DNA from 4 places in the Streptomyces sp. Je 1-369 genome. Region 1 is predicted to be linked to each of the others. Evidence: riboswitches for the same ligand, from Rfam matches in the RefSeq annotation. Region 1 holds a riboswitch; each other region holds the start of a gene.

Region 1 (7,543 bases):
GGCGTCCCCTCTCTGCTCGGCGTGGCACAGAGATTTCCAGGGCGCCAGGGGACGGAACAGTCACGACTGTCATCACATCGCCGTGCGGAACGCATGGGTAAAGTCACGTTCGCTCATGTTCGAGAGCACAGAATATCCGCGTCCCGGACAAATGGCGACACCCGCGCCGCCATGAGGAGGAACGGGGCGCGGGTGTCAACGAGTCGGAAACGTGCCCGGTCACTCCTCCGGGACGGTCCGGGTCACTCCTCGGGCGGGAACACGACCTCCCCGCCGTGCGCCAGCGTGATCGTGATCGCCTCGACCGGGCAGCCCTCCGCGGCCTCCAGGACCTTTTCGTTGGCGTCGGTCTCGGACGCGGTGGGGTGCGACTGGCGGGCGGTGTCCAGTGCGAAGCCGCCGGGCGCGGTGAGCACGCACATTCCGGAGCCGATGCAGACCGCCCGGTCGACCTCGACGTGCCAGCGGTCTCCCATCAGGCACCGCTCCCCTCATAGCCGTTGGGGAGGTGGATCATCTTGTGCTCGAAGTACTCGCCGTATCCCTCGGGTCCGAACTCGCGCCCGAGGCCGGAGTTCTTGTAGCCGCCGAAGGGGCCGAGCATGTCGAGGCTGAAGGTGTTCACGGAGTACGTTCCGGTGCGCACCCTGCGCGCGATGTCGATGCCGCGCTCGGTGTCGGCGGTCCAGACGCTGCCGCTGAGTCCGTAGTCGGAGTCGTTGGCGATCCGTACCGCCTCGTCCTCCTCGCCGTAGGGCAGCAGGCAGATGACGGGGCCGAAGATCTCCTCGCGGGCGATGCGCATGGAGTTGTCGACGCCGCCGAAGAGGGTCGGCTCGACGTACCAGCCCTGGTCGAGCCCGGCCGGACGGCCGCCGCCCGCGAGGATCTTGGCGCCCTCCTCCTGGCCGATGCGGATGTAGTCGAGGGAGCGCTGCTGCTGCCGCTGGGCGACGAGCGGGCCGAGTTCGGTGGCGGGGTCGAGGGGGTCGCCGACCTTGAGGGCACTGGCGGCGGCGGAGAATGCCTCGGCGAACTCGTCGTAGCGGGTGCGGGGCACGAGGATGCGGGTCTGGGCCACGCAGGCCTGGCCGTTGATCATCCAGGCGAACGGGGTGATGCCCGCGACGGCGGTCGCCGCGTCGGCGTCCGGCAGGATGACGGCGGCCGACTTGCCGCCGAGCTCGAGCGTCACGCGGGTGAGGTTGCGGGCGGCGACCTCCATGACGCGTTTGCCCGCGGCGACGGAGCCGGTGAAGGACACCTTGTCGACGTCGGGGTGCCCGACGAGGTACTCGCTCACCTCGCGGTCGGCGCAGACGATGGAGAGCACGCCTTCGGGCAGGCCCGCGTCGGCGGCCAGTTCGGCGAGTATGTAGGCGTCGAGGGGCGCTTCCGGGGAGGTCTTGAGGATCACGGGGCAGCCGGCGAGCAGGGCGGGCGCCAGCTTGGCGGCGGCGGTGAACTGCGGGACGTTCCACGGTACGACGGCCGCGACGACGCCCACCGGTTCGCGCCGGACGAGCAGCTTGCCGAGGACGCCGTCCCGCTGCTCCTCGTACGGGAAGTCGCGGGCGACGGTGATCGCCGCGTCCCAGACCATCAGCGCGGCGAGGGCCTGCACCATCACGCTGGAGGTGTAGGGGGTGCCGTTCTCGGTGCTGATGACGCGGGCGATCTCCTCGTGGCGGACCGCGAAGCCGTCCTTGATCTTCGTGATGACCTCGATGCGCTCGTCCACGGTCATGCGCGGCCAGGGACCGTGCTCGAAGGCCTTGCGGGCGGCGGCGACGGCGCGGTCGATGTCGGCGGGCGCCGCGTGCGGCACGCGTGCGAAGACCTCTCCGGTGTGCGGGGAGACGATCTCGATGACGTCCTTGCCGAGCGGGTCGACCAACTCCCCGCCGATGAACAGCTGTCCGTGTTCCACGAGCTCGGTCATGGCTGACTGCCTCCTGCGGAGCGTTTCCCGGCACTGTTTCCCGACACTGTTTCCTGACACGGTTTCAGAACTGATACCAGTTCTAGTTCGTGGAGTCCACGGACGGAAGGGGCAACACAGCTTCCAAGCAGTCGACTTGGGCGACTATTGGAACTAGTTCTAGTTATAGTGATGACCCCCGGCGAGGGGACCGGCGACGAGAGACGAGGCCCCCATGACCCCGCAGCTGACGGACCCGCCGGTGACCGAGCACGGCGGCGGCGTCTGGAGCATCAAGGTCCCCATCCCCGACAACCCCCTCGGCTTCACCCTCGTCCACCTCCTGGACACCGACGCGGGACCGGTCCTCGTCGACACCGGCTGGGACGACCCGGCGTCCTGGGACACCCTCGTCGCCGGGCTCGCCGCGTGCGGCGTCGCCGTCGCCGACGTGCACGGCGTCGTCATCACCCACCACCACCCCGACCACCACGGCCTCTCCGGCCAGGTCCGCGACGCGTCCGGGGCGTGGCTCGCCATGCACGACGCCGACGCGTCCGTGGTCCGCCGCACCCGCTCGAACCCGCCGGACCGCTGGTACGCGTACCTGGTGGACAAGCTCACGGCCGCCGGCGCGCCCGCCGACCACGTCGCCCCGCTGATCCGGGCCCGCGACGAGGGCCGCCCCCACAAACTCCCCGGCCTCGCCCCCGCCCTGCCCGACCGCTCCATCACCCCCGGCGAACTCCTCGCCCTGCCCGGCCGCCGCCTGCGCGCCATCTGGACCCCCGGCCACACGCCCGGCCACGTCTGCCTCCACCTGGAGGAGGACCACCCGGCGGGCCTGCGCGGCAACGGCCGCCTCTTCTCCGGCGACCACCTGCTGCCCGGCATCACCCCGCACATCGGCCTGTACGAGGACCCCGAATCGGAGACCGTCACCGATCCTTCCCCAAGCTCTCGGCTTCGCTCGAGCGGGGGAGACCCCCTCGGCGACTACCTGGACTCCCTGGAGCGCGTCGCCCGTCTCGACCCGGCCGAGATCCTCCCCGCCCACCAGCGCACGTTCACCGACGCGCCCGCCCGCGTCCACGAGCTCCTGACCCACCACGAGGAGCGCCTGACCGGACTCCTCACCCTGCTCGCCGAGCCCCTCACTCCCTGGCGGATCGCCGAGCGCATGGAGTGGAACCGCCCCTGGGACGAAATCCCCTACGGGTCGAGGACCATCGCCGTCTCCGAGGCGGAGGCCCATGTGCGGCGCCTGGTGAAACTGGGGCGCGCGGAGGCCGTGCCGGGGAGCGATCCGGTCGCGTTCGTGGCGGTGTGACCCGAGAGGTGCGCGGACCGGCCGGTAGAGTGAGGGCGTCGTCCTCACGTCCGCCAGGGGGAAGCCGGTGCGATTCCGGCGCTGACCCGCAGCCGTATATGCCACTGAGCGTGGCAAGCCGGAATGCCCGGCGCGGAACGTGACCGGCTCGCTTCATCGGCCCCCGATGAGCGGCACCGTCGAGGTATACGGAGCCGGAGCCGCCCGGTAGCCGTGCTCGCACGGTCCGTGCCGCCCCGCTCCCCGCAGGGAGAGGCAACCCGCCCCATCATGAACGTTCGTCGCAGCGCAGCGGTCCTGGCCGCCGCCGTCGCCGTGTTCGGCTCGGCCGCGGCACCGGCCGCCATCGCGGACGACGCGAAGCCGTCGCCGTCGGCCGCCCTCCCCTCGGGCCTCTACGGCAAGACCGACCCGAAGTTCGACGGCGTGTTCCGCCAGTCGTACGCCCTGCTCGCCCAGCACACCGAGGGCGTCGAGCCCGCCGCCAAGGCCGTGGACTGGCTGACCGGCCAGCAGTGCGCGAGCGGCGGCTTCGCGGCGTACCGCGCGGACTCCACCGAGCCGTGCGACTCCAAGACGGCGGTCGACAGCAACTCCACGGCCGCCGCCGTGCAGGCGCTCGCCGCGCTCGGCGGCCAGGACAAGACGGTCAAGAAGAGCGTCGACTGGCTGAAGTCCGTGCAGAACAAGGACGGCGGCTGGGGCTACAACCCGGGGCTGCCCTCCGACGCGAACTCCACCGGCATCGTGGTCGGCGCGCTCGTCGCCGCGGGCCGCAACCCCGCCGACGTGAAGTCCCAGGACGGCAAGTCCGCCTACGACGCGCTGCCGAAGCTCGCCATGGACTGCGGCAAGGACGGCGGCGCCTTCGGTCTCGCCGACATGAAGTCCGGCAAGCTCGCGCCGAACGCCGACGCCACCGCCGCCGGTGTCCTCGGCAGCCTCGGCAAGGGCCTCGTGGTCTCCGCCCCCAAGAAGTCCGAGGACGCCGCACCCAAGTGCGCGAAGCCGGACACCGCCACGCGGGCCGCGAGCAACGGCGTCGGCTATCTGCTCGACACCCTCGGCAAGACCGACGACCACCTGATGTCGTCGATGCCGGGCTCCACGGACCAGCCGGACTTCGGCAACACCGCCGACTCCGTGCTCGCCCTCGCCGCCGCCGGACAGAGCGAGCGGGCGAAGAAGTCCGCCGACTGGCTGGCGGAGAACTCCGCGGACTGGGCGAAGCAGTCGGGTCCGGCCGCGTACTCCCAGCTGATCTTCGCCGCGCACGCGGCAGGCCTGGACGCCCGCGACTTCGGCGGCACCGACCTCGTCAAGCAGCTGAACGCCACGGGCCCCGCCCCCGAGAACTCCGCGAAGTCGTCGTCCGCGTCCGACGCGGACGAGAAGAAGGACGACGACGGCGGCGTCAGCGTCTGGTGGATCATCGGCGTCGGCATGGTCGCGGGCATCGGCATCGGCTTCCTGTACAGCGGCAACCGCAAGAAGAAGCAGCCGTGACGCGGGGCCGTGCGCGGCGCGGGCGCCTGGCCGTCGGGGTCCTCCTCGCCGCGCTCCTCGGCGTCCTCGCCGCCGCGCCCGCCCAGGCCGCCGGCTACCGCTACTGGTCGTTCTGGGAGCGGGACGGCGCGCAGTGGACGTACGCCAGCCAGGGTCCTGGCACCGCGCGCCCCGAGGACGGGGACGTGCAGGGCTTCCGGTTCTCGGTCTCCGACGACTCGAAGGACTCCGCGAAGCCGCGCGGCCCCGTCGACTTCGACGCCATCTGCGAGGACACCCCGGCGAAGGACGGCCGCAAGCGCGTGGGCCTCGTCGTCGACTTCGGTACGGCGGGCGACGCCCCCGGCGGCGGGACGCCGCCGAAGCGGCGGACCGCCTGCGCGCAGGTCGGCGAGGACGCCACCAGCGCGGAGGCGCTCGCCTCCGTCGCGAAGCCGCTGCGCTACGACAGCAAGGCGCTGCTGTGCGCGATCGACGGCTACCCGAAGACGGGCTGCGGCGAGCAGGTCGCCGGCGACGGTACGTCCACGAAGACGCAGCCGGAGTCGGACAACACGGTCGGAGGGGGTGACGGCGGCGACGGTGGACCCTCCGTCGGTCTGATCGCCGGGATCGCCGCCGTCGCGCTGCTCGGCGGTGCCGGGATCTGGCAGGCCCGCCGCCGTCGCGGCTGACGCGCGGCTCGTACGGACAACGGACACGACACGGACAGCACCATGACGGACCACGGCGGCGGCGCGCCCGCCCTCCTGCGGCGCCGCCTCGCCCCCGAGGCGCACCGCGGCAACGCGCTGCACCCGGGCGCGTGGTGGGTGTGGGCCATCGGCCTCGGCACCGCGGCGTCCCGCACGACCAATCCGCTGCTGCTCGGCATGCTGGTCGGCGTCGCGGGCTATGTGGTGGCGGCGCGGCGGACGTCGGCGCCGTGGGCGAAGTCGTACGGCGCGTTCGTGAAGCTTGGGCTGGTGGTCATCGCGATCCGGCTCGTCTTCGCGATCGTGCTCGGCTCGCCGATCCCCGGCACGCACACCGTCGTCACGCTGCCGGAGGTGCCGCTGCCCGACTGGGCGAGGGGCGTGCGGATCGGCGGCCGGGTGACGGCGGAGGGCCTGACGTTCGCGCTCTACGACGGCATCCGCCTGGCCGGCCTGCTGATCTGCGTCGGCGCGGCGAACGCGCTGGCCAGCCCGGCGCGGCTGCTGAAGTCACTGCCGGGCGCGCTGTACGAGGTCGGGGTGGCGGTCGTCGTGGCGATGACGTTCGCCCCGAACCTGGTCGTGGACGTACAGCGCCTGCGTGCCGCGCGCCGCCTGCGGGGACGTCCCGACCGCGGCATCCGCGGACTCCTCCAGGTCGGCCTTCCCGTCCTGGAGGGCGCGCTGGAGCGGTCGGTCGCGCTGGCGGCCGCGATGGACGCGCGCGGTTTCGGCCGCACGTCGCCCGTCCCGGCGGGCGTCCGCAGGGCGACGTCCGCCCTGACCCTCGGCGGTCTCATGGGCGTCTGCGTGGGTACGTACGGACTGCTCACCGCACAAGGCACGTCCTACGGCCTGCCCGCCCTGACCGCCGGCCTCCTCGCCGCACTCGCGGGCCTGCGACTGGGCGGCCGCCGCTCGGTACGCACCCGCTACCGCCCCGACCCGTGGGGCGTCCGCGCCTGGCTGGTCGCCGGGTCCGGGATCGCGGTGGCGGCCCTGACGATCTGGGCGGCGTCGCACGACCCGGCGGCACTGCACCCGGGAGTCGTCCCGCTGGTGGCCCCCGAGCTGCCGGTGTGGCCGGCGGCGGCGGTCCTGCTCGGCCTGCTCCCGGCGTTCGTGGCACCGGTACCCCCTGAGAACACCCGGCCCACCGCCGCTGGAAACACCCGGCCCACCGCGCCCGAGAGCACGCCGCCCGCGAGGCCCGGGCCCGCACCGTCCACCTCGCGCGGGACCGCCCCCCACTCCGGGGATACGCCACCGACGACACCCACCCCACGCGGCACCGAGCCTCCCGCCTGCGCCGCCCAAACGCCCCCCGCGCCCGAGACGGCCGAGACCACCCCCACCGCCCCCACTCCCCGGACGCAGCCCTCACCCGCCGCCTGGCGCATGCCGCCGCCCGGCGCCGAGCCGAAGAACCCGGGCCCGGGCCCCTCCCCCACTTCCTCCGAGGAGACCTCATGATCCGCTTCGAGGACGTCTCGGTCACCTACGACGCGGCGCCCGGCCCCACCGTCCGGGGCGTCGACCTCACCGTCCCCGAAGGTGAGCTCGTGTTGCTCGTCGGGCCGTCCGGGGTCGGGAAGTCGACGTTGCTCGGGACCGTCAGCGGGCTCGTGCCGCACTTCACCGGTGGCACCCTGCGCGGCCGCGTGACCGTGGCGGGGCGCGACACCCGTACGCACAAGCCGCGTGAGCTCGCCGATGTCGTCGGCACCGTGGGCCAGGACCCGCTGTCGCACTTCGTGACGGACACCGTCGAGGACGAGCTTGCGTACGGGATGGAGTCGCTGGGGCTCGCCCCGGACGTGATGCGGCGGCGCGTCGAGGAGACCCTCGACCTGCTCGGCCTCGCCGACCTGCGCGACCGCCCCATCGTCACCCTCTCCGGCGGCCAGCAGCAGCGCGTCGCCATCGGCTCGGTCCTCACCCCGCACCCCCAGGTCCTCGTCCTCGACGAGCCCACGTCCGCCCTCGACCCCGCCGCCGCCGAAGAGGTCCTCGCCGTACTCCAGCGGCTCGTGCACGACCTCGGTACGACGGTCCTGATGGCCGAGCACCGCCTTGAGCGGGTCGTGCAGT
Region 2 (7,543 bases), 2.2 Mb from region 1:
CTCGACATCTCCACCCCCAAGAAGCGCGAGGCGCTCGCCGAGATCGTCGGGGAGTGGATCGACGGCTGCGCGGAGGCGGGCTTCGACGCGGTGGAGCCCGACAACCTCGACTCCTACGAACGCTCCGACGGCCTGCTCACCACCGATGACGCGGCGGCCTTCGCCGAGCTCCTCGCCCGCCGCGCACACGACCAGGGCCTGGCCATCGCGCAGAAGAACACCACCGACCTGCTGGACCGGCGCGAGCGGATCGGCTTCGACTTCGCGGTGACCGAGGAGTGCGCCCACTACAAGGAGTGCCCCGACTTCACGTCCGCGTACGACGGGAAGGTCTTCGACATCGAGTACGTGACGAAGGACTTCGACGCCGCCTGCCGCACCTGGGGCAAGAAGCTGTCCGTCACCCTGCGCGACCGTGACGTCCGCCCGGCGGGCGAGGACGGATACGTGTACCGGCATTGCTGAGGAGCCGGGCCGGCGGTGAGAATGGCCCGAGTGCCGGGTGGTCATCCCGGCGAAGTGACGGAGGCGTTGCTCGTGGACACCGCGTACCAGCGGTGCGCCCGACCCTGCCCGCCCGATGCCGACCACTTCGCGCCGCCCACCGGCCGGCCCGCTCGGTCCGCGATGGGCGCTTCCCGCATGGGAGACCACCGTAGTGACCGAAGGCACCTCCTCCGGCCCGCCCTTGTCCGAAGCCCGTCCTCCTGTGCGGCTCACGCTCGTGTTGTCCGCGCACCACCTGCTCGTCTCCCTGGGCCTGTACACCGTGCTGCCGGTCCTGGCACTGGTGCTGAGCCGCACGGCGACCGGCGGGGTCGGGCATCCTGCTGATCAGCCGCCGCCTGTCGGGCAGGCGGTATCGGCCGACGATGATCGCGATCAACATCGCGGCCTCGGTGGGGCCCTTCCTGGCCATGGCCACCTATCACGGAGGCGACGCGCGACCGCTGTCACCTTTCTGTACGCCCAGCTCGCCTCTTCCCTGGTTCTGCTGTTCGCCGAGGAGATGGCGTCCGCGTCACTGCGGGCGGCACTGTTCGCCGCCCCCGCGGTGGGCATCGTGGTGTTGCAGTCCCCCGCCACCGCGGTGATGACGCGACTGATGCGCCGGGGCGTGCCGTCGTACGTCTTCGTGGGCGTGGCGGCGTGGGGCTTCGGCGGCGCGATGCTGGTGCTCGGTTCCGGCCTGGCCGCCGGGCCCGCCCTCGTCGTGGCCGTCGCCCTGTTCACGCTCGCCGAACCGTTCTTCCACGCCACCGTCAGTACCGCCTTCGCCGGGCTCGCGGTCGGGTCCCGCCTGGAGGTTTTCCACCTCCGGCAGATCTGCTGGACCGGCGGCGAGGCGCTGGGCGCGCTGTGCGGCGGGACGTTGTTCGTGCTGCTGCACCGTGCCGGTCACGGGCGCCTCTACTGGCTCGCTCTCGGCATCGGCTCGGTGATCACCGTCACGCCGCTCGTCCGTGACGGGTTCGCGGGGCAGCGCATAGCGTGCTGTATCCGGAGGACCCGCCCTTCGCGGAGCTCCCCCTCGATCTCGATCTCGACCTCGACCTGTACCACCACCGGAAGGAAAGCCGTGCCCACCCAGACACTGCAGATACCCACCGCGGACGGCCCGGCCGACGCCTTCGTCGCCTTTCCCGAGGGCGGCGAACGGCATCCCGGCGTGCTCATGTACCCGGACGCGTTCGGTCTGCGGCCGGAGCTGGAGAAGAAGGCCGTCGAGCTCGCCGGACACGGGTACCACGTGCTCGTCCCCAACCTCTACTACCGGCACGGCCCCGCGCCGGTGCTCGAACTCCCCGAGCACATCGGGGAGGAGGAGCGGCCCGCGGTCTTCGCCGAGGCGATGCCCCTGGTCAAGGCGCACACCACCGAGCGGATCCTGCGCGACGCGGAGGCCTACCTCACGTTCCTCACCGGGCGGCCCGAGGTCGGCGCGGGACCGGTCGCCGCCGTCGGCTACTGCCTGGGCGCCTCCCTGGCGATGCGCACCGCCACCGCCCACCCCGACCTGGTCGCCGCCGTCGCCGGATTCCACCCCGGCTTCCTGGTCACCGACGCGCCGGACAGCCCGCACCGCCTCGTCCACGACCTCACCGCCGAGGTCCACCTCGGCCTCGCCGAAGGAGACCTGACGCCCGAGGCGATCGACGAGCTCGGCAAGGCCTTCGACGCGGCCGGTGTCACCCACACCATCGAGACCTACGCGGGCACCGCCCACGGCTTCACGATGGCCGACACGGACGCCTTCGACGCCGCGGGTCTGCGACGCCACTGGGAACGGTTGCTGCCGCTGCTCGACCGCACTCTCAGGAAGGTCTGAGCCCCACCCGCCAGGGGGACATCAGACCTCGTCCGCCGCGGTCGCCGGTCTCGCCACCAGCGCCGCCAACTCCTCGGCCGTCCGCGGCCCTTCGCCCATGCCGGTCGGCAGGCCGTGGGCGCGCAGCAGTTCGCCGACCGCGATGCCCCACGGCAGGTGCAGCCCGGCCTGCGCGAGGAGGTCGCGGCGCCCCAGCATCTCCGCCGCCGGTCCTGTCCGTACGCCGGAGGGAGTGAGCAGCGCCGCGTCGTCGGCCCAGCGCAGGGCCAGGTCCACGTCGTGGGTCGCCATGACGACGGTCGTGCCCGCGTCCAGCAGTCCTTGCAGGGTGTCGAGGAGGCGCTCCTGGCCGTCGGGGTCGAGTCCGGCGGTCGGCTCGTCGAGGATGAGGACGCGGGGGCGCATCGCGACGGCTCCGGCGATCGCGGTCCGCTTCCGCTGCCCGTAGGAGAGCAGGTGGGTGGGCCGGTCGGCGAGCGGGGTGATGTCGAGGGCGGCGAGCGCCTCGGCCACCCGTGCCCGGACTTCCGGGTCGGGCAGGCCGAGGTTGAGCGGGCCGAACGACACGTCCTGCTCGACCGATGCGGCGAACAGCTGGTCGTCGGGGTCCTGGACGACCAGCTGCACGGTGGTGCGCAGCCGGGTCAGGCCCTTGCGGTCGTACGTGACCGGGGTCCCCGCGAGGGTCAGGCTCCCCTCGGCGGGGCGCAGTCCGCCGCTGAGCAGGCGCATGAGGGTGGTCTTGCCGCTGCCGTTGCGCCCGAGCAGGGCGAGCGCGCGCCCGTCGACGACGTCGAAGTCCAGGCCGCTGAGGACGGTGGGCCCGTCCTCGTACGCGTACGCCGCCGCGTGGAGGGCGACCACGGACGCGTGCGGTCCTGCGGGAGCGTCCGGCTCGCGAAGAGCCCTCGGCTCGCTCATGGGAGGAACCTTTCCAGTACGAGGGTGAGGGCCACCAGGCCCACGAGAAGTGCCGCGCCCGCGGCGATGAAGGGGCGCGAGACGCGGGCCTCGGGCACGAGTACGCGCAGGGTGCCGTCGTAGCCGCGCCCGGCGAGGCCTGCTTGCAAGCGGCTCGCCCGGTCGAAGGCGCGTACGAACGCGGTGGCGCCGAGACCGGCGAGGGAGCGCCAGGTGGCGGCGCGGGTGGTGTGGCCGAGGCGCGCGGCCTGCGCCTGCCGGATGCGGCTCATGGAGTCCAGGAGCAGGAAGCTCATCCGGTACGTGACGAGTGCCACGTCCACGACCGGCGCGGGCACGCCCGCCTTCACCAGGCGCGGGAGCAGGTCCGACATCGGGGTGGTGAAGGCGAAGAGCAGCACGCCGAGCGAGGCGGCTGAGGTCCGCAGGAGCAGTCCGCCGGCGCGCGCCGGACCGCCCTCCGCGAACGTCACGAACCCGTCGGGGCCGCCCACTTGGACGAGCAGGGTGAGGGCGCCGGTGACGCAGAAGCCGAGTGGCACGCGGTAGGCGCGCCACAGTTTGCGGGGCGGCACACCCGCGGGGCCGAGCAGCAGGACGAGCGCGGCGGCCAGGACCAGGGCGGCGCCCGGCCAGGGCGGCAGCGAGATGGCGAGGACGGTGAGGCCGAGTCCGAGCACGGCCTTGTCCACGGGGTGCCGGCGGCGCCAGCGACTGCTGTGCGCCGCCGCGTCGATGGGCAGCACGCCGGATCAGACCTGCTCGGTCTCGGCCCGGCTTCTGTCCGCGTCGGCCGGATCCCCGGCGGGCTCGGCCCGGCGCTCCGTGCGCGCCTGCTCCGCGCGTGCCTGCTCCGCGCCCTGCTCAATGCCCAGCTCCGCGCCCTGCTTGCGGCCCTTGCGGAGCCCGAAGTAGTAGGCGAGGACTCCCGCGCCGAGGGCCGCCTGGAGGGCGAAGAGCGCCGACTCGACCTCGCCGGACGGGGGCTCGTACAGCGGCGAGAACCACGGCTCGTAGTCCGGCTCGATCTCGGTGATCGCCGTCTCGGCCTGGGCGTCGGCCCCGGCGAACGGCTCCTCCTCGTCGTCGCCGAGCCCGAGCGCGATGGGCAGCACGGCGAGTGCGGCCACGATGAGGAGCAGCAGGGTGTTGATCTTCGCGTTACGGCTCATCAGGCGCTGGCCCCCGTCTGCGTCTCGGTCGACTTGGTCGTCTCGGTCGGCTGCTTGCGCTGCAAGAGCACGCCGAGGCGGGTGAGTTCGCCCTTGCTCGACTGCACGAGCAGCCGCATCACCAGGACGGTGAGCAGGCCCTCGCTGACCGCGAGCGGGATCTGCGTGACGGCGAAGATGCCGCCGAACTTGCCCAGGGCGCCCAGGAAGCCGCTGCTGGGGTCGGGGAACGCCAGGGCCAGCTGGACGCTGGTGACGCAGTACGTGGACAGGTCGGCGACGAACGCGCCGAAGAACACGGCGACCATGAGCGGCACGTCGTACCGCTTCAGGAGCCGGTAGACGGCGTAGCCCGCCCAGGGCCCGACGATCGCCATGGAGAAGACGTTGGCGCCCAGGGTGGTGAGCCCGCCGTGGGCGAGCAGCAGCGCCTGGAAGAGCAGGGTGATGGTTCCGAGCACCGTCATGATCGGCGGGCGGAACAGGATCGCCCCGAGCCCGGTCCCCGTCGGGTGCGAGCAACTGCCCGTCACGGAGGGGATCTTCAGGGCGGAAAGGACAAAGGTGAAGGCCCCGGAGGCGCCGAGGAGCAGCGTGCTCTCCGGGTGTTCCTTGACTTCACGGGTCAGGGAGCGGACTCCGTGGACGACGAACGGCGCGGACGCTACGCCCCAGGCGATCGCGTGCGCCGGTGGGAGGAAACCCTCGGCTATGTGCATGGCTCGGCAGACCCTCTCCAGCACCTCGTGGATGGACAACGCGCCTTGGCCGGTCTCCTGGCTGACGGGTCGTACCGACCGGACTCCGCCTTCCCGGGTACGTGCGTACCCAGTGGCTGCCGCGAGGGCTGGAGCCGGACTTCCCGATCACAGTGGCGAGGGCCGCACCGGCATCACACCGGATTTCCCGTTCACCAAGGCGTGGTGACATTAGTGCGCATCAGACGTGCTGACAACTTGCGGGCGGGTCGCGGCGGTGGCACGCGCGAGCGCGCATACCACCGCGTACGCCCCTGTTCAGCGGCTGTGACGGGCCGGAGGAAGTGCCGGTGTACGCGTCCGGGGCGCCATTCGGTGCGGCGCCACGCGGTTCGGCCCCCGGAAAGAGTGACGGGGTGTCGGTGGATGGCCCAGGCGTGATTGGGCGTACCGGCGCGGGAGGTACGTGTGCGGCTGCCGCCCCGCCACGAATGGAGACGCCTTGAAGGCAGCATCGAGAGTCCGGGCCGACCGTCGCACTCGCATCGGCGCGACAGTGCTCGCGCTGGCCGCCACGGCCTCGCTCACCGTGGGAGCCCCCTCGTACGCGAGCGCCCACTCCCCCGAGGACACCCCGGCCCCTCGGACCACCTCGCCCTTCACCGGGCAGTCGGCACCGCAGAACCCGGTGCTCGCCGTGAAGTTCGACAACGCGCGCCACGCCCGGCCACACACCGGTCTCGACCGGGCGGACCTCGTCTACGTGGAGAAGGTCGAGGGCGGCATGAGCCGCCTGATGGGCGTGTACTCCAGCAAACTTCCGAAGGCCGTCGGACCGGTGCGCAGTGCCCGCGAGTCGGACATCGAGCTCCTGCGCCAGTTCGGGCGTCCTGCCCTCGCGTACTCCGGGGTGCGCAGCGCCCTGCAGAAGGTGCTGCGGAACTCGCCGCTGCACGCACGCTCGCAGGGCCGGGTGCCCGGCGCGTACTTCCGGCACGGCGGGCGGCCCGCCCCGCACAACCTCTTCGTCCACCCCGAGGCCCTGCTGCGTTCGGCTCCGCGGGCCGACCGCCCGGCCGACGTCGGCTTCCGCTTCGGCCCGGCTCCGGCGGGCGGCGCGCGCACCGCCGCGCGGACCGTCAGGTACGCCGCCGCGAGCCACACCTTCCGCTGGTCGCGGCGGCAGGGCCGCTGGCTCGCGTCCTTCGACGGCGCCCCGGCCCGCGGCACGTCGGGGCGGCAGCTCGGCGCCCGCACCATCGTGATCCAGTACGTGAACATGCGTCCGTCGCGCTTCAAGGACGTCAACGGCGCGGCGACGCCGTACATCGAGACGGTCGGCCGCGGCAGGGCGACGGTGCTGCGCGACGGCAAGCGGTACGCGACGCGCTGGCAGCGTCCCACGGCCGACGGCGGCACCACGTTCACCCGGCCGAACGGCGAGCCGATGCCCTTCGCGCCCGGCCAGGTCTGGATGGTCTACGCGGACCGCCGCTGAGCCCCTCCGCCACAACCTCCGGGAACGACCGAGCGGGCCGGTCGGGGCACTCCCCCACGTGTGGGGTGTCCCGGCCGGCCCGCTCAGCGGGTGCCGCGGTGTGTCAGCGGCCCACAGGGGCCAGCTCCCGGTCCGTCTCGGCGTCGGGCGTCCCGGTGTCGCCGAGGTTCCTGTGGAGCTTCTCGCCCTCCACGTCCACGTTCGGCAGCACCTTGTCCAGCCAGCGCGGCAGCCACCAGGCGGACTTGCCGAGCAGCGCGAGGACGGCGGGCACGATCGCCATGCGGACCACGAAGGCGTCGAAGAGGACGGCGATGGCGAGACCGAAGCCCATCATCTTGATCATGTCGTCGTTCTCCATGATGAAGCCGGAGAAGACGCTGATCATGATGATCGCGGCCGCGGCCACGACCCGTCCGCCGTGGGTGAAGCCGGTCACGACCGACTCGCCGGGGCGCGCCCCGTGGACGTACGCCTCGCGCATCCGGGTCACGAGGAAGACCTCGTAGTCCATCGCCAGGCCGAAGACCACACCGATCATGAAGATCGGCATCATGCTCATGATCGGGCCCGGCTGGTCGACGCCCACGATGTCGGCGAGCCAGCCCCACTGGAAGACCGCGACCACGGCGCCGAGCGCGGCTGCCACCGAGAGCAGGAAGCCGAGCGCCGCCTTGAGCGGGACCAGAACGGAGCGGAACACCAGCATCAGGAGCAGGAAGGCGAGTCCGACGACCAGGCCGAGGTAGGGCAGGAGCGCGTCGTCGAGCGTCTGCGAGAAGTCGATGGTCATCGCGGTCTGGCCGGTGACCAGGATCTCGGAGCCGGTGTCGGCGCCGATGCCGTCGGCGGTCGAGCGGATCGACTTGACCAGTTCCTCGGTCTCGTGGTCGCTCGGGCCCGTCTTGGGGATGACGTTCAGGAT
Region 3 (7,543 bases), 630 kb from region 1:
GTTCCCCGCGCCCCTCGGGAGGCTTCGTCTCTGTCACACGACGGGCTTGCCCGTCAGGGTGACTCCCGCCGCGCGGAGCTCGGTCATCGCCGTCTCCGTGCGCGCGGCCGAGACCCCGGCCGTCAGGTCGAGCAGGACCGTCGTCCTGAAGCCCTCCCGCGCCGCGTCGACCGCCGTCGCCCGCACGCAGTGATCCGTGGCGATGCCCACCACGTCGACCTCGGTGATCTCCCGCTCGCGCAGCCACTCCGCCAGCGAGAGCCCGTTCTCGTCGAAGCCCTCGAAACCGCTGTACGCCGCCGAGTACGCTCCCTTGTCGAAGACCGCGTCGATCGCGCCGGAGGCCACCGCGGGGGCGAAGTTCGGGTGGAAGCCGATGCCCTCCGTGCCCGCCACGCAGTGCGGCGGCCAGGAGTCGACGTAGTCCGGGCGGTCCGAGAAGTGCGCTCCCGGATCGATGTGGTGGTCGCGGGTCGCCACCACGTGGCGGTACCCCGCGGGGGCCTGGCCGATCAGTTCCGTGATCGCGGCGGCCACGTCCGCGCCGCCGGCGACCGCGAGGCTGCCGCCTTCGCAGAAGTCGTTCTGCACGTCTACGACGATCAGTGCGCGGCGCATGGCGGGTGTCCTTCGGGTGAGGGCGGGGATGGGGAGAGGGCTCGGCGGGGGACTCGGCCGGATGAACCGAGAGTAGAGACTTCAACCACGTTGTGGGAGGGGGCCCCGCCGGGGCCGGGCCGCTCCTCCCCGCGACCTCGGACGGATGTCAGACGTATTCCGTCGGAATGACCGCTTCGCCCCGCGAGAGCTGCGTCGCCGACAGCGGCAGCCCCGCACGCGCCGCCGCGTGGCGGTCGCGGACCGCGTCGAGCGGCTCGCGGGAGAGGACCTCGCCGCCCTTGACCAGCTCGACCAGGAGCTGCCGGTCGGCGAGCTCGGTGGGCACGGCGCCCGTGCCGACGACCTCCGCCTCGGCCACCCCGTACTGGTCGGTACGGCGCGCGGCCCACTTGCGACCGCCCACGGACGACTTCGCGCCGAGCGACTTCTTCGCCACCGGCTCCAGGGGGGCCTCCGGGTCCGCCGAGTGGGCGCGGGCCACCAGCTTGTAGACCATGGACGCGGTGGGGTGCCCGGAGCCCGTGACGAGCTGTGTGCCCACGCCGTACGCGTCCACGGGCGCCGCCGCGAGCGAGGCGATGGCGTACTCGTCGAGGTCGGAGGTCACGACGATCTTCGTGTCCGTCGCGCCGAGCTCGTCCAGCTGTTGGCGGACCCGGTGGGCGACGAGCAGCAGGTCGCCGGAGTCGATGCGCACCGCGCCGAGCTCGGGCCCGGCGACCTCGACGGCCATCCGGACGGCCTCGGTGACGTCGTACGTGTCGACGAGCAGTGTCGTGCCGCGGCCGAGGGAGTCGACCTGGGCCTGGAAGGCGTCGCGTTCGTTGTCGTGCAGCAGGGTGAAGGCGTGGGCGCTGGTGCCGACGGTGGGGATGCCGTAGCGGAAGCCCGCCGCCAGGTCCGACGTGGTGGCGAAGCCGCCGACGTACGCGGCGCGGGACGCGGCGACGGCCGCGAGCTCGTGGGTGCGGCGGGCGCCCATCTCGATCAGCGGGCGGTCGCCCGCGGCCGAGGACATGCGGGATGCGGCGGCCGCGATGGCCGAGTCGTGGTTGAGGATGGAGAGGATCACCGTCTCCAGGAGCACGCACTCCGCGAAGGACCCCTCGACGCGCAGGATCGGCGAGCCGGGGAAGTAGACCTCGCCCTCGGGGTAGCCCCAGATGTCGCCGCTGAAGCGGTAGCCGGAGAGCCATTCGAGGGTCGCCTCGTCGACGATGTTCCGCTCGCGCAGGAAGCCGAGGACGTCGGCGTCGAAGCGGAAGTTCTCCACGGCGTCCAGGACCCGGCCGGTACCGGCCACCACTCCGTAGCGCCGTCCCTCGGGGAGTCTGCGGGTGAAGACCTCGAAGACGGAGCGCCGGTCGCCGGTGCCGGCCCGCAGCGCGGCCTGCAGCATCGTCAGCTCGTACTGGTCCGTGAAGAGCGCTGTCGACGGAACATCCACCGGCAGGCCAAGGTCCGCTGTGTTCATGTGAAGGATGCTACCCCCAATCTCGTCACTCTGACGATTTCGGTGGACGCGCGGGAGGCCGTTTGTGCGAGGGTCCTCTCGGGGTGGCAGCATGGGGCGTGTGAGTACGGCTCCCGCAGAGATCACCCGCCCGGATTCGGACGAAGAGGCGCTCGTCGTCCCCGAGCCGGACGTCCCCTGGATCACCCTCGTGCACAACGACCCGGTCAATTTGATGAGTTACGTGACGTATGTGTTCCAGTCCTACTTCGGGTACTCGAAGGAGAAGGCCACGAAGCTGATGATGGACGTCCACGAGAAGGGGCGCGCGGTCGTCTCCAGCGGCAGCCGCGAGGAGATGGAGCGCGACGTACAGGCCATGCACGGATACGGGCTGTGGGCCACCCTTCAGCAGGACCGCAAGTAGCGGGCCGGAAGCAGCGGACCGGAAGTAGCGACGCATCTGATGCCAGGACAATTCGAAGCGATCCCCGGCGGCGGCGCCGCCGTCGCGCTCGACGAGGTCGAGATCTCGATCATCCGCTCCCTCGCCGTGCAGCTCCTGGAGCTGATCGGGCCGGGTCCCGGCGGCGAGGTCTCCGACGACCCGCTCGCGGAGATCTTCGCCGAGGGGCCGAGCGAGCCGCCCGCCGATCCGGTGATGCAGCGTCTGCTGCCCGACGCGTACGGCGGTCCGGGGAGCGAGAACGGCGCGAGCGACGCGGACGAACTGCGGGCGTATTCGGCGGAATTCCGGCGCTTCACGGAGAACGACCTGCGGGCCAAGAAGCGTGACGACGCCCTGGTCGTCATCCGTTCGCTCGACTCGATGACGGCGTCGGGCGAGGGCGGAGCTGTCCTGAAACTGTCGGTCGAGGAGTCCCAGCGGTGGCTGGCGGCCCTCAACGACCTCCGGCTCGCGATCGGCACGCGCCTCGAAGTGAGCGACGAGGACGACGCCGATCTCCTCTACCGCCTGCCGGACTCCGACCCCCGCAAGCCGATGGTGATGGCCTACCTCTGGCTCGGCGGACTGCAGGAGACGCTGGTCGGGACGTTGCTGGACTGATTCCGGGCAGAAGTTCATGCAGAATGCAGCAAAATTTGTTGTAGTGGACAGGTTCTGCCCGCCCGGAGCGTGGTTCGCTCAGCGGAGCCTCAAATCCGGATAACGATCCCGTCAAGTCATTGCCCTGCTTTGCTCTGTCAAGGGTGCTTTGTCCGCTTCTTCCTGTGGTGTGCGCCACAGGTGGCTCATTCCCTCACTGTTGCCACCGTGATAAATCTTCACGACCGCTCGGTGACGCCACCCATGTCACCGAGGGCGCTTCAGCCGGCAGACCGCCGGTAGCACTCCATCCATATCCGGGGGGATCAGGACCTGATCCGCAGCCACAACGCAGATGTGCGGGCGCGGATCAGCATGGAGAAAGGCGTCACCATGACCTCAGTGCAGGTCGAAGAGCACCACGACGGGCACGACGGCAATGGGGTCGTGCACGGCTCGTCCGGCGAGGGCGAGGGATACCAGCGCGGGCTCGGAGCCCGACAGATCCAGATGATCGCGATCGGCGGTGCCATCGGCACCGGCCTGTTCCTCGGCGCGGGCAAGGCCATCCACAAGGCCGGACCGAGCCTCATCCTGGCGTACGCCATCGCGGGCCTCGTCATCTTCTTCATCATGCGGGCGCTCGGCGAGCTCCTCATGTACCGGCCCGTGTCCGGCTCCTTCTCGGAGTACGCACGCGAGTTCATGGGCCCGTTCTTCGGATTCGTGACCGGCTGGACGTACTGGCTCTTCTGGGTCGTCACCGGCATCACCGAAGTCACCGCGGCCGCCCAGTACATGCAGTACTGGACCCACGACTCATTCCCGCAATGGGCCTACGCGCTGGTCTTCACCGTCATCCTGTACGGCGCGAACCTCATCTCCGTGAAGCTCTTCGGCGAGCTCGAGTTCTGGTTCTCGATGGTCAAGGTCACCGCCATCATCGGCATGATCCTGATCTGCGTCGGCATCCTCACCATCGGCTTCTCCGACGCCGGTGACACCGCCACCGTGGCCCACCTGTGGAACCAGGGCGGTTTCTTCCCCAACGGCATCGGCTCCACGCTGATGACCCTGCAGATCGTGATGTTCGCCTTCCTCGCCGTCGAGCTCGTCGGCGTCACCGCGGGCGAGTCCAAGGACCCGAAGACCGTCCTGCCCAAGGCCATCAACACCGTGCCGTGGCGCATCGCCGTCTTCTACGTCGGCGCCCTCATCATGATCCTGTCGGTCGTCCCGTGGACCTCCTTCAAGCCCGGCGTCTCACCGTTCGTCGCCGCCTTCGAGGAGATGGGCCTCGGCGTCGGCGCCGCCATCGTGAACTTCGTGGTCCTCACCGCCGCGCTCTCCTCCTGCAACTCCGGCATGTACTCCACCGGCCGCATGCTGCGCGACCTGGCGATGAACGGCCAGGGCCCCAAGTTCTTCACCAAGCTCACGAAGAACGGCCTGCCGCTGATCGGCACCACGGCCTCCGCCGCGTTCATGCTGGTCGGCGTCTGGATCAACTACCAGTGGCCGGGCGAGGCGTTCAACTACGTCGTCTCCTTCGCCACCATCTCCGGCATGTGGGCCTGGATCATGATCCTGGCCTGCCAGATCCGCTACCGTCGCAAGGCCGACCGCGGCGAGCTGCCGCAGTCCACCTTCCGCGCCCCGGGAGCCCCGTACACCAGCTGGTTCGCCCTGCTCTTCATCGGCATGGTCATCGTGATGATGGGCATCGACAAGGACGCGCGTATCTCCCTGTACGCCGCTCCGGTCTGGGCCGCGATCCTGACCGTGTCGTACCTGGTGCTCAAGAGCCGCAACCCGCAGGCCGCGGCCTTCAACAAGCGGAAGGTCGGCGTCTCCGGCGAGTCCTCCTCGGACGACTCCCTCTCCAAGGACTGAGGCTCCCCAAGGCCCCCGTCCAGCATTCGGGCCCGCCCGTACCACACTTCGGTACGCGCGGGCCCCTCTGCTTATCCTGGCTGCCATGCTGACCATCACCCAGGCCCTCCACGACCAGATCGTCGCGCACGCGCGCCAGGACCACCCCGACGAGGCGTGCGGCGTGGTCGCGGGCCCGGAGGGCACCGGGCGCCCCGAGCGGTTCATCCCGATGCTGAACGCCGCACGGTCGCCCACGTTCTACGAGTTCGACTCGGGTGACCTGCTCAAGCTCTACCGCGAGATGGACGACCGCGACGAGGAGCCGGTGATCGTCTACCACTCGCACACCGCGACCGAGGCGTACCCCTCGCGCACCGACATCACCTACGCCAACGAGCCCGGCGCGCACTACGTCCTGGTCTCCACCGCGGACACCGACGACGCGGGCCCCTTCCAGTTCCGCTCGTACCGGATCGTGAACGGCGAGGTCACCGAAGAAGAGGTAAAGGTCGTCGAGGCATACTGAGCTTTACTCATGAGGGCGGCAGGACCCAGGAAGCCGGTGCGAACCCGGCACGGTCCCGCCACTGTGACCCCACCCCGACACCGGGGCCGGGGGAGTCAGGAACTGACCTGCCGCCCTTCTCCACGCAACGCAGGGGACGCGGAAATCCCCTGAAGGAGGAAGTTCAGCCATGTCCCGCCGTCACACCGGCATACGCGCCCTCGCCGCCGCGGCCCTGCTCGTCCCGCTCGCCGCGTGCTCCTCGTCGGACGCAGGCGGTGACACCGAGCCCGCCGCCAAGGCCGCCGGATTCCCGTACACCGTCACCAACTGCGGTGTGCGAACGACGTACGACGCACCCCCGAAGCGCGCCGTCACCATGAACCAGCACACCACCGAAGTGATGCTGGAACTCGGCCTCAAGGACCACCTCACCGGCACGGCCTACCTCGACGACAAGGTCCTGCCCAAGTATGAGAAGGCGTACGACTCCGTGCCCGTCGTCGCCAAGGAGTACCCCTCCTACGAGAAGCTGCTCGCCGCCAACCCCGACTTCGTCTACGGCGGCTACGCGAGCGCCTTCCTCGCGGGCGACGGCCGCAGCCGCTCCGCGCTCGCCAAGTCCGGCATCAAGAGCCGCCTCAACGTGGAGGGCTGCGCCAAGAAGCCCGTCTCCATGGACGACGTCTACCGCGAGGTCCGCGAGGTCGGCTCCACCTTCGGGGTGCGGGCCCGCGCGGACCGGTGGGTCAGCGGCGCACAGCGCGCACTCGCCGCCACCGCCGAGAAGACCAAGGGCAGGAAACCCCTCTCCGTCTTCGTCTACGACAGCGGCGACAAGACCGCGTTCACGGCGGGCGGCCGCGGCATCGGCAACGACATCATCAAGCGGGCGGGCGGCCGCAACGTCTTCGCCCACGTGGACAAGTCCTTCAGCGACGCGTCCTGGGAGTCCGTCGTGAAGAACAAGCCCGAGACCATCCTCATCCTCGACTACGGCGCCACGACCGTCGCCCAGAAGAAGAAGCGCCTCCTCGACGACCCCGCCCTCCAGGACGTCCCCGCCATCAAGAACAAGAGCTTCGCCGTGCTGCCCCTGTCGGACATGGTCACAGGAGTACGAGCACCCGAGGCGGTGAGGAAGCTGGCGGCGCAGCTGTGAAGCGCATGCGCTACGCCACCGTCATCACCACGCTCTGCGCGGCCCTCGCGGTGGCCGTCATGGCAGGGGTGGCCCTCGGCTCCGTCCGCATCCCGACCGCCGACGTCCTGGAGATCCTCACGGGACGCGCGGGCCCCTCCCCGTTCCGCACCATCGTCCTGGACGTCCGGCTCCCGCGGGTCATCCTCGGAGCCACCGTCGGAGCCGGCCTCGCCGTCATCGGCACCGTCCTCCAGGCCCTCGTCCGCAACCCCCTCGCCGACCCGTTCCTGCTCGGCGTCTCCTCCGGCGCCTCCGTCGGCGCGGTCTGCGCGATCGTCCTCGGCTCCGTCTTCGGCCTCGGCGCCGCCCTGTCGACCACCGTCACCATCCCGGCCGCCTCCTTCGCGGGCGCCCTGATCTCCCTGATCCTCGTCTACGCCCTCGCACGCGGCGGCAGCGGCAGCTTCGCCACCGGCCGACTGATCCTCGCGGGCGTCGCCGTCTCGTACATCCTCACCGCCCTGACCAGCCTCATCCTGGTCACCGCCGACAGCGCCGACCACCTCAAGGAAGTCCTGTACTGGACACTCGGCGGCCTCGGCACCGCCCGCTGGGACATGCTCGCCCTGCCCTGCGTCACCCTCGTCATCGGCACGGCCCTCCTCATGTCCATGGCCCGCCCCCTCGACCTGCTCCTCGCGGGCGAGGAGGGCGCCACCGTCCTCGGCCTCGACGCCGCCCGCTTCCGCGCCGGCGTCTTCGTCCTCGCCTCACTCCTCACCGGCGCCCTCGTCGCCTACAGCGGCGCCATCGGCTTCGTCGGCCTGATGGTGCCGCACGCCGCCCGCATGCTGGTCGGCGCCGCCCACCGCGCGCTGCTCCCGGTCGTCGCGCTGA
Region 4 (7,543 bases), 3.1 Mb from region 1:
GGCGAACTGCAGCTCGGCCTCGACGGCCTCCTTCAGCATGTCCGTGACCTGCTGCTTGAGCGCGTCGTCGAAGAGCTCCGGCTCCTCCTTGCGGACCGTGTCGACCACGTCGAAGGCGAAGCTCATGTGCATCGTCTCGTCGCGGAACACCCAGTTGGTGCCGGTGGCGAGGCCGTGCAGCAGGCCCCGGCTGCGGAACCAGTAGACGTACGCGAAGGCACCGTAGAAGAAGAGGCCCTCGATGCACGCGGCGAAGCAGATCAGGTTGAGCAGGAAGCGGCGGCGGTCGGCCTGCGTCTCCAGCCGGTCCAGCTTCTCGACCGAGTCCATCCACCGGAAGCAGAACTCGGCCTTCTCACGGATCGAGGGGATCTCCTCGACCGCGTCGAAGGCCGCCGCGCGGTCCTCCGGGGCGGGCAGATAGGTGTCGAGCAGCGTCAGATAGAACTGGACGTGCACGGCCTCCTCGAAGAGCTGACGGCTCAGGTAGAGCCGCGCCTCGGGGGAGTTGATGTGCTTGTAGAGCGTCAGCACCAGGTTGTTCGAGACGATCGAGTCGCCGGTCGCGAAGAAGGCGACGAGGCGGCCGATCATGTGCTGCTCGCCGGGGCTGAGCTTGGCGAGGTCGGCGACGTCCGAGTGGAGGTCGACCTCCTCGACGGTCCAGGTGTTCTTGATCGCGTCCCGGTAGCGCTCGTAGAAGTCGGGATAGCGCATGGGGCGCAGGGTCAGCTCGAAGCCCGGGTCGAGGAGGTTCTTCTCGCTGTTCGTGGTGGAGCTCATTACTGGCAGGCCTCGCAGGACTCGGGGTTTTCCAGGGAGCAGGCGACGGCGTCGGGGTCGGTCACCTGCTGGGGGACGGGGACGGGGGCGGGGGCGGTGGGCGCGGCGTTCGAACCGCCGGCGGCGCGGGCGATGCGCGTCGCGGGGCGTGAGCGCAGGTAGTACGTGGTCTTCAGGCCGCGCTGCCAGGCGTACGCGTACATCGAGGAGAGCTTGCCGATGGTCGGCGTCTCCAGGAAGAGGTTCAGCGACTGCGCTTGGTCGAGGAACGGGGTGCGGTCGGCGGCCATGTCGATCAGGCCGCGCTGCGGGATCTCCCACGCCGTGCGGTACAGGGCGCGGACGTCCGCGGGCACCCAGTCGAAGCCCTGCACCGAGCCGTTGGACTCGCGCAGCGCCTCACGGGTCTTCGCGTCCCACAGGCCGTGCCGCTTCAGCTCCTCCACCAGGTAGCCGTTGACCTGGAGGAACTCGCCTGACAGCGTCTCGCGCTTGAAGAGGTTGGAGACCTGCGGCTCGATGCACTCGTAGACACCGGCGATGGACGCGATGGTCGCGGTCGGTGCGATGGCGAGGAGCAGCGAGTTGCGCATGCCGGTCGCGGCGATGCGCTCCCGCAGCGCCGCCCAGCGCTCCGGCCATGTCAGGTCGACGCCGTAGTGGTCGGGGTGCAGGACGCCACGCGCGGTGCGGGTCTTCTCCCAGGCGGGGAGCGGGCCGTGGCGCTGGGCGAGGTCGGCGGAGGCCTCGTACGACGCGAGCATGATGCGCTCGGCGATGCGGGTGGACAGGGCGCGCGCCTCGGGGGAGTCGAAAGCCAGCTTCAGCTGGAAGAAGACGTCCTGGAGGCCCATCGCGCCGAGGCCCACGGGGCGCCACTTGGCGTTGGAGCGCCCGGCCTGCTCGGTCGGGTAGAAGTTGATGTCGACGACGCGGTCGAGGAAGGTCACCGCGGTGCGGACGGTGGCGTCGAGCCGCTCCCAGTCGATGTCCTGCGCGGCCGGGTCGACGAACGCGCCGAGGTTGACCGAGCCGAGGTTGCAGACGGCCGTCTCCCCGTCGTCCGTCACCTCCAGGATCTCCGTGCACAGGTTGGAGGAGTGGACGGTGTGGCCGGGCTCCGCCGTCTGGTTGGCGGTGCGGTTGGCGGCGTCCTTGAAGGTCATCCAGCCGTTGCCGGTCTGCGCGAGGGTGCGCATCATGCGGCCGTACAGGTCCCGGGCCGACATGCTCTTCTTGGCGAGCCCGGCGGCCTCCGCCTTGCGGTAGGCGGCGTCGAACGCGTCGCCCCACAGGTCGACGAGCTCCGGCACGTCGGAGGGCGAGAACAGCGACCACGGCTGGTCGGCGGCGACCCGGCGCATGAACTCGTCGGGGATCCAGTGCGCGAGGTTGAGGTTGTGCGTGCGGCGCGCGTCCTCACCGGTGTTGTCGCGCAGCTCCAGGAACTCCTCGATGTCGGAGTGCCAGGTCTCCAGGTAGACCGCGGCCGCGCCCTTGCGCCGCCCGCCCTGGTTCACCGCGGCGACGGAGGCGTCCAGCGTCTTCAGGAACGGCACGATGCCGTTGGAGTGCCCGTTCGTGCCGCGGATCAGCGAACCGCGGGAGCGGATGCGGGAGTACGAGAGTCCGATGCCGCCCGCGTGCTTCGAGAGCCGTGCGACCTGGTGGTAGCGGTCGTAGATCGAGTCGAGCTCGTCCTGCGGGGAGTCGAGGAGGTAGCAGGACGACATCTGCGGGTGGCGGGTGCCGGAGTTGAAGAGCGTCGGCGAGGACGGCAGGTAGTCGAGGCGGCTCATCAGGCCGTACAGCGCGGCGACCTCGTCGACGGCGCGGGCACTCTCGTCCTCGGCGAGACCGCCGGCCACGCGCAGCATGAAGTGCTGCGGGGTCTCGATGACCTGGCGGGTGATCGGGTGGCGCAGCAGGTAGCGGCTGTGCAGGGTGCGCAGCCCGAAGTAGCCGAAGCGGAAGTCGGCGCCGTCGGCGAGCGCGGTGTCCACGAGCGCGTCGAGGCGGGCCGCGTGGGCGCCCACGAAGTCGGCGGTGCGGTCGGCGATCAGGCCCTCGCGGTGGCCGACGGCGATCGACTCGGTGAAGGAGCGCACGCCCTGCGAGGCGGCCTCGGCGGCGATGGAGAGCGAGAGCAGCCTGGCGGCGAGCTTCGAGTACGCGGGGTCCTCGGAGATGAGCCCCGCGGCCGCCTCGGTGGCGAGGGTCCGCAGCTCCGCCTCGTCGGCCCGGGCCGAACGGCCGCGCAGCGCGGCGGCGGCCACCCGGCCGGGGTCGGCGTCGGGGAGGTCGGCGGTGAGGTCGGTCAGGGTGCGCAGCAGCGCGGTCCCCGGCGCGTCGGTACCCTCAGCGCTTTCGGTGGGCTGCGGTGCCAGCGCTGTCGCAGGTTCGGCAGGCGCGATGGTCACGTGGGGCTCTCCCTCGCTCGGCTCTGGGCCTGGAGGAGGGGATGGCACACACGGGCGCACCCGGGCAGGGCGGCGTACCGCGTCCACCGGCCCATTCCACGAGGCCCGGACGGTCGGCACCCGGGCCGGACGGCACGGGTGCACTGCCGGCAGGTCTTCGGACTCCGCGTACGACAAATGCGTACACGTCTACCGTTGCGGGACAGTTCCGGACTTGCACCGGATTCCCCTGCGGCGACAGCGAGCACGAGCATACATCTTGTGCTGGCTCTGGGTGGCAGCCCCATATCTTGTGTCGGAGAGCACGAGAACGGGCCGCCGGATTCCTCCGGCGGCCCGTAGGTCGTACGCAGGGAAGGGTCAGTGCCCGCCCGGCGCCCCCACGGTGGCCGGGGGCAGTTCCTCGATGACGCCGGGGTCGCCCGCGTCCGCCGTGTAGTCCCCGGGCGACGTCTCGTCGATGCCCTCGGGGGCCTTCAGGGCCTTCAGGACGAAGGTCATGACCACGGTCACGACGACGTTCAGGACGAACGCGGTGAGGCCGATGTAGCCGATCTCGCCGATGCCGGGGATCTCGTCGGACGAGCCGCCGAAGTGCTTCTGCGTCGGCGAGGCGACGCCGTACGCGGCGACCGTTCCGTAGACCATGCCGACCGCCCAGCCCGCGAGCAGCGCCCAGCGGTGGAACCACCGCGTGAACAGGCCGCCGACCAGCGCGGGCATCGTCTGCAGGATCCAGATGCCGCCGAGCAGCTGGAAGTTGATCGCGACCGTTTTGTCCATGGTCAGGACGAAGGCGAGCGCGCCCACCTTCACCAGGAGCGAGACCAGCTTGGAGACCCTGGTCTCCTGCGCGGGTGTCGCGTCCGGCTTGATGAAGTCCTTGTAGATGTTCCTCGTGAAGAGATTCGCGGCCGCGATCGACATGATCGCCGCGGGCACGAGCGCGCCGATGCCGATGGCGGCGAAGGCGACGCCGGTGAACCAGTCGGGGAACATGTTCTCGAACAGCTGGGGGATGGCCAGCTGGCCGTTCTCGACCTTGACCCCGGCCGCGATCGCCATGAAGCCGAGCAGTGCGAGCAGGCCCAGCATCAGCGAGTAGAGCGGCAGGATCGTGGTGTTCTTGCGGATCACGTTGCGGCTCTTGGAGGAGAGCGTCGCCGTGATCGAGTGCGGGTACATGAACAGCGCGAGCGCGGAGCCGAGCGCGAGCGTGGCGTACGTCCACTGCCCGGCCTCACCGGGTGCGAGCCCCGCGACGGGCTTGCCCGCGGCGTCGTTCGCCGCCGAGAACTTATCGTTCGCCGCCTGGAAGATCTCGTCGAAGCCACCGAGCTTGATCGGGATGTAGATGATCGCGACGGCGATGACGAGATAGATCAGACCGTCCTTCACGAACGCGATCAGCGCGGGCGCGCGCAGACCCGACGAGTAGGTGTACGCGGCGAGCACCGCGAACGCGATCAGCAGCGGCAGGTCCTTGATGAACCAGTTGGTGTCGGGACCGCCGCCGACCCCCATGACGTCGAGGACGGCCTGGATGCCCACCAGCTGGAGCGCGATGTACGGCATCGTGGCGAGGATGCCGGTGACGGCGACCGCCAGCGAGAGCCCCTTGGAGCCGAAGCGCCCGCGCACGAAGTCGGAGGTGGTCACGTAGCCGTGCTTGTGCGAGACCGACCACAGGCGCGGCAGGAAGGTGAAGATCAGCGGGTAGACGAGGATCGTGTACGGCACGGCGAAGAAGCCGGCCGCGCCCGCCGCGTAGATCGCCGCCGGGACGGCCACGAACGTGTAGGCGGTGTACAGGTCGCCGCCGAGCAGGAACCAGGTGACCCAGGTGCCGAACGAGCGGCCGCCGAGGCCCCATTCGTCGAGGCTCTGCTCGTTCTCCGCCTTGCGCCAGTTGGCGGCGAGGAAGCCCATGACGGTGACGGCGAGGAAGAAGAAGATGAAGACGCCGAGTGCGACGCCGTTGACGCCGCCCGATGCGAGTGTGGTCACTTTCCGGCACCCCCATGGGCCTGCTCGGCCTTGCGGGCGCGCTGGTCACGCTGCCACAGCTGGTACGCGATCATCGTGAGCGCCGTCGAGATGAGCACCCAGAGCATCTGGTACCAGTAGAAGAACGGGATGCCGATGAAGGTCGGGTCGATCTTCGCGTACGACCCCACCCAGAGCATTGCCACGAAGGGCGCGACGAGGCAGGCTGCGATGACCACACGGACCGGCGTCACCACCGGTCTGTTCACTTCAGGCGCATCTGACATATCGCGGCTCCGTTCCCTCACTTATCCCATGCTTAACGTGCGGGAAATCTAAGCCACAGTCTCGCTGTATGGAACCCCCGTCCGGATAACGGACGTGACAAGTTGCCTGTTCAGCAGCAGCGGAACCCTTGGCGGGGGTCTGACTCCGCCCGGTCTGTCCGCATGCGTTCAAATGCGCGGCGGCTGGGAACAGTTGCCGCCGGATGCTCCTTGCGCACGTGCGCCACATACCGGTCGTACGCCGACTCGTCGGTCAGCTCATGGACGTACCACCGCATCCACCGCATCCCGCGCAGCACCCAGGTCACGGCGCCACCTCCCGTCGCTCCGTCCGCCTCTCCTCCTGCTTCTCCTCCCGGGTCGCGAAGAGCCCGGCCGGAGCGGTCAACTTCGACTCCACGTACGGCGCTTCGCTCAGCCGCGAGGCCACGGGGTTGCGGACGTGCTTGATGCAGATCCGTGCCGCGTCCAGGATGACGACGACGATGAGCAGCGCGAGCGCCGCCGAAAGGACACCGTCCACCGTGGAGTTGGTGACGACGGTGTGCATGTCGTCCATGGTCTTGGCGGGCGGCAGGATCTTGCCCTCGTCGATGGCGTCCTGGTAGTTGGCGCGCTGCTGGAAGAAGCCGACGCGCGGATCGCTGGAGAACACCTTCTGCCAGCTCGCGGTGAGCGTCACCGTCGCGTCCCAGGCGAGCGGAATCCCCGTGATCCAGGCCCACTTGAGGCGCCCGGACTTCACGAGCAGCGTGGTGCAGACGGCGAGGGCGACGGCGGCGAGGAGCTGGTTGGCGATGCCGAAGATCGGGAAGAGCTGGTTGATCCCGCCGAGCGGCTCGTGCACGCCGACCCACAGGAAGTAACCCCAGAGGCCGGTGACGACGGCGCTGGTGAACACGAGCCCCGGCTTCCAGCTCATCCGACGGAACGGTTTGTAGATGTTCCCGAGCATGTCCTGCAGCATGAACCGGCCCACGCGCGTGCCCGCGTCGAGCGCGGTCAGGATGAACAGCGCCTCGAACATGATCGCGAAGTGGTACCAGAAGGCCCGCATCGAGCCGCCCGTGACCTTCGAGAAGATCTCGGACACGCCGACCGCGAGCGTGGGCGCGCCGCCGGTGCGCGAGAGCAGCGAGGACTCCTCGACGTTCTTCGCGGCCTGCGCCAGATCGGCCGGTGAGATGGAGTACCCGAAGCCGGCGACGGCCTTCGACGCCTCCTGCACGGTGTCGCCGACGACTCCCGCCGGCGCGTTCATCGCGAAGTACAGGCCGGGGTCGATGATCGACGCCGCGACCAGCGCCATCACCGCGACCGACGACTCCATCAGCATGGAGCCGTAGCCGATCATCCGGACCTGCGTCTCCTTCTGGATCATCTTCGGCGTCGTGCCCGAGGAGATCAGCGCGTGGAAGCCGGACAGGGCGCCGCAGGCGATGGTGATGAAGACGAACGGGAAGAGCGAGCCCGCGAAGACGGGTCCGTCGCCGCGCGAGGCGAAGTCGGTCACCGGGTCCATCTTCAGCGTCGGCAGGGTGACGACGACGCCGACGGCGAGCAGCACGATGGTGCCGATCTTCATGAAGGTGGAGAGGTAGTCGCGGGGCGCGAGCAGCATCCACACCGGCAGGATCGAGGCGATGAACCCGTACGCCACCAGCCAGATGACCAGCGTCGACGGCGCCAGCGTGAACGTGTCCGCGAGGGACGACTCGGCGACCCAGCGCCCGCCGACGAGCGCGAGCAGCAGCAGCGCGATGCCGATCAGCGAGACCTCACTGACCCGTCCAGGCCGCAGCACCCGCAGGTAGAAGCCCATCAGCAGCGCGATCGGGATGGTCATCGCGATGGAGAAGGTGCCCCACGGCGACTCGGCGAGCGCGTTGACGATGACCAGCGCGAGCACCCCGAGCAGGATGATCATGATGGCGAAGGTGGCGAGCAGCGCGGCGGCGCCGCCGACCGGGCCGATCTCCTCGCGCGCCATCTGCCCGAGCGACTTGCCGTCGCGCCGCGTCGAGAAGAACAGCACGACCATGTCCTGCACGGCGCCCGCGAAGATCA

The links. Region 1 has a riboswitch for cobalamin ahead of NOO62_RS12520 (prenyltransferase/squalene oxidase repeat-containing protein). Riboswitches for the same ligand answer to the same signal wherever they lie in the genome.
Region 2: linked by a shared signal. The riboswitch ahead of NOO62_RS02295 (energy-coupling factor ABC transporter permease) and the one ahead of NOO62_RS12520 (prenyltransferase/squalene oxidase repeat-containing protein) in region 1 are both predicted to bind cobalamin.
Region 3: linked by a shared signal. The riboswitch ahead of NOO62_RS15350 (ABC transporter substrate-binding protein) and the one ahead of NOO62_RS12520 (prenyltransferase/squalene oxidase repeat-containing protein) in region 1 are both predicted to bind cobalamin.
Region 4: linked by a shared signal. The riboswitch ahead of NOO62_RS26695 (ribonucleoside-diphosphate reductase subunit alpha) and the one ahead of NOO62_RS12520 (prenyltransferase/squalene oxidase repeat-containing protein) in region 1 are both predicted to bind cobalamin.

The regions. Positions count from the first base shown of each region.
Region 1 is NZ_CP101750.1:2,736,119-2,743,661, forward strand. Features, by position in the region: gene NOO62_RS12505 (ferredoxin) at 243-476, opposite strand; gene NOO62_RS12510 (aldehyde dehydrogenase) at 476-1,942, opposite strand; gene NOO62_RS12515 (MBL fold metallo-hydrolase) at 2,157-3,251, shown strand; cobalamin riboswitch at 3,276-3,401, shown strand; gene NOO62_RS12520 (prenyltransferase/squalene oxidase repeat-containing protein) at 3,522-4,757, shown strand; gene NOO62_RS12525 (SCO2322 family protein) at 4,754-5,431, shown strand; gene NOO62_RS12530 (energy-coupling factor transporter transmembrane component T) at 5,474-6,925, shown strand; gene NOO62_RS12535 (ABC transporter ATP-binding protein) at 6,922-7,543, shown strand, end outside.
Region 2 is NZ_CP101750.1:496,995-504,537, forward strand. Features, by position in the region: gene NOO62_RS02270 (endo alpha-1,4 polygalactosaminidase) at 1-465, shown strand, start outside; gene NOO62_RS02275 (dienelactone hydrolase family protein) at 1,580-2,329, shown strand; gene NOO62_RS02280 (energy-coupling factor ABC transporter ATP-binding protein) at 2,351-3,250, opposite strand; gene cbiQ (cobalt ECF transporter T component CbiQ) at 3,247-3,996, opposite strand; gene NOO62_RS02290 (energy-coupling factor ABC transporter substrate-binding protein) at 4,003-4,422, opposite strand; gene NOO62_RS02295 (energy-coupling factor ABC transporter permease) at 4,422-5,141, opposite strand; cobalamin riboswitch at 5,171-5,355, opposite strand; gene NOO62_RS02300 (DUF3048 domain-containing protein) at 5,623-6,618, shown strand; gene NOO62_RS02305 (MMPL family transporter) at 6,722-7,543, opposite strand, start outside.
Region 3 is NZ_CP101750.1:3,368,473-3,376,015, reverse strand. Features, by position in the region: gene NOO62_RS15380 (isochorismatase family protein) at 34-618, opposite strand; gene NOO62_RS15375 (nicotinate phosphoribosyltransferase) at 767-2,095, opposite strand; gene clpS (ATP-dependent Clp protease adapter ClpS) at 2,187-2,501, shown strand; gene NOO62_RS15365 (DUF2017 domain-containing protein) at 2,541-3,143, shown strand; gene NOO62_RS15360 (amino acid permease) at 3,516-5,015, shown strand; gene NOO62_RS15355 (M67 family metallopeptidase) at 5,101-5,523, shown strand; cobalamin riboswitch at 5,487-5,649, shown strand; gene NOO62_RS15350 (ABC transporter substrate-binding protein) at 5,693-6,664, shown strand; gene NOO62_RS15345 (FecCD family ABC transporter permease) at 6,670-7,543, shown strand, end outside.
Region 4 is NZ_CP101750.1:5,826,611-5,834,153, forward strand. Features, by position in the region: gene NOO62_RS26690 (ribonucleotide-diphosphate reductase subunit beta) at 1-783, opposite strand, end outside; gene NOO62_RS26695 (ribonucleoside-diphosphate reductase subunit alpha) at 783-3,203, opposite strand; cobalamin riboswitch at 3,334-3,470, opposite strand; gene mctP (monocarboxylate uptake permease MctP) at 3,564-5,210, opposite strand; gene NOO62_RS26705 (DUF3311 domain-containing protein) at 5,207-5,476, opposite strand; gene NOO62_RS26710 (YbdD/YjiX family protein) at 5,587-5,763, opposite strand; gene NOO62_RS26715 (carbon starvation CstA family protein) at 5,781-7,543, opposite strand, start outside.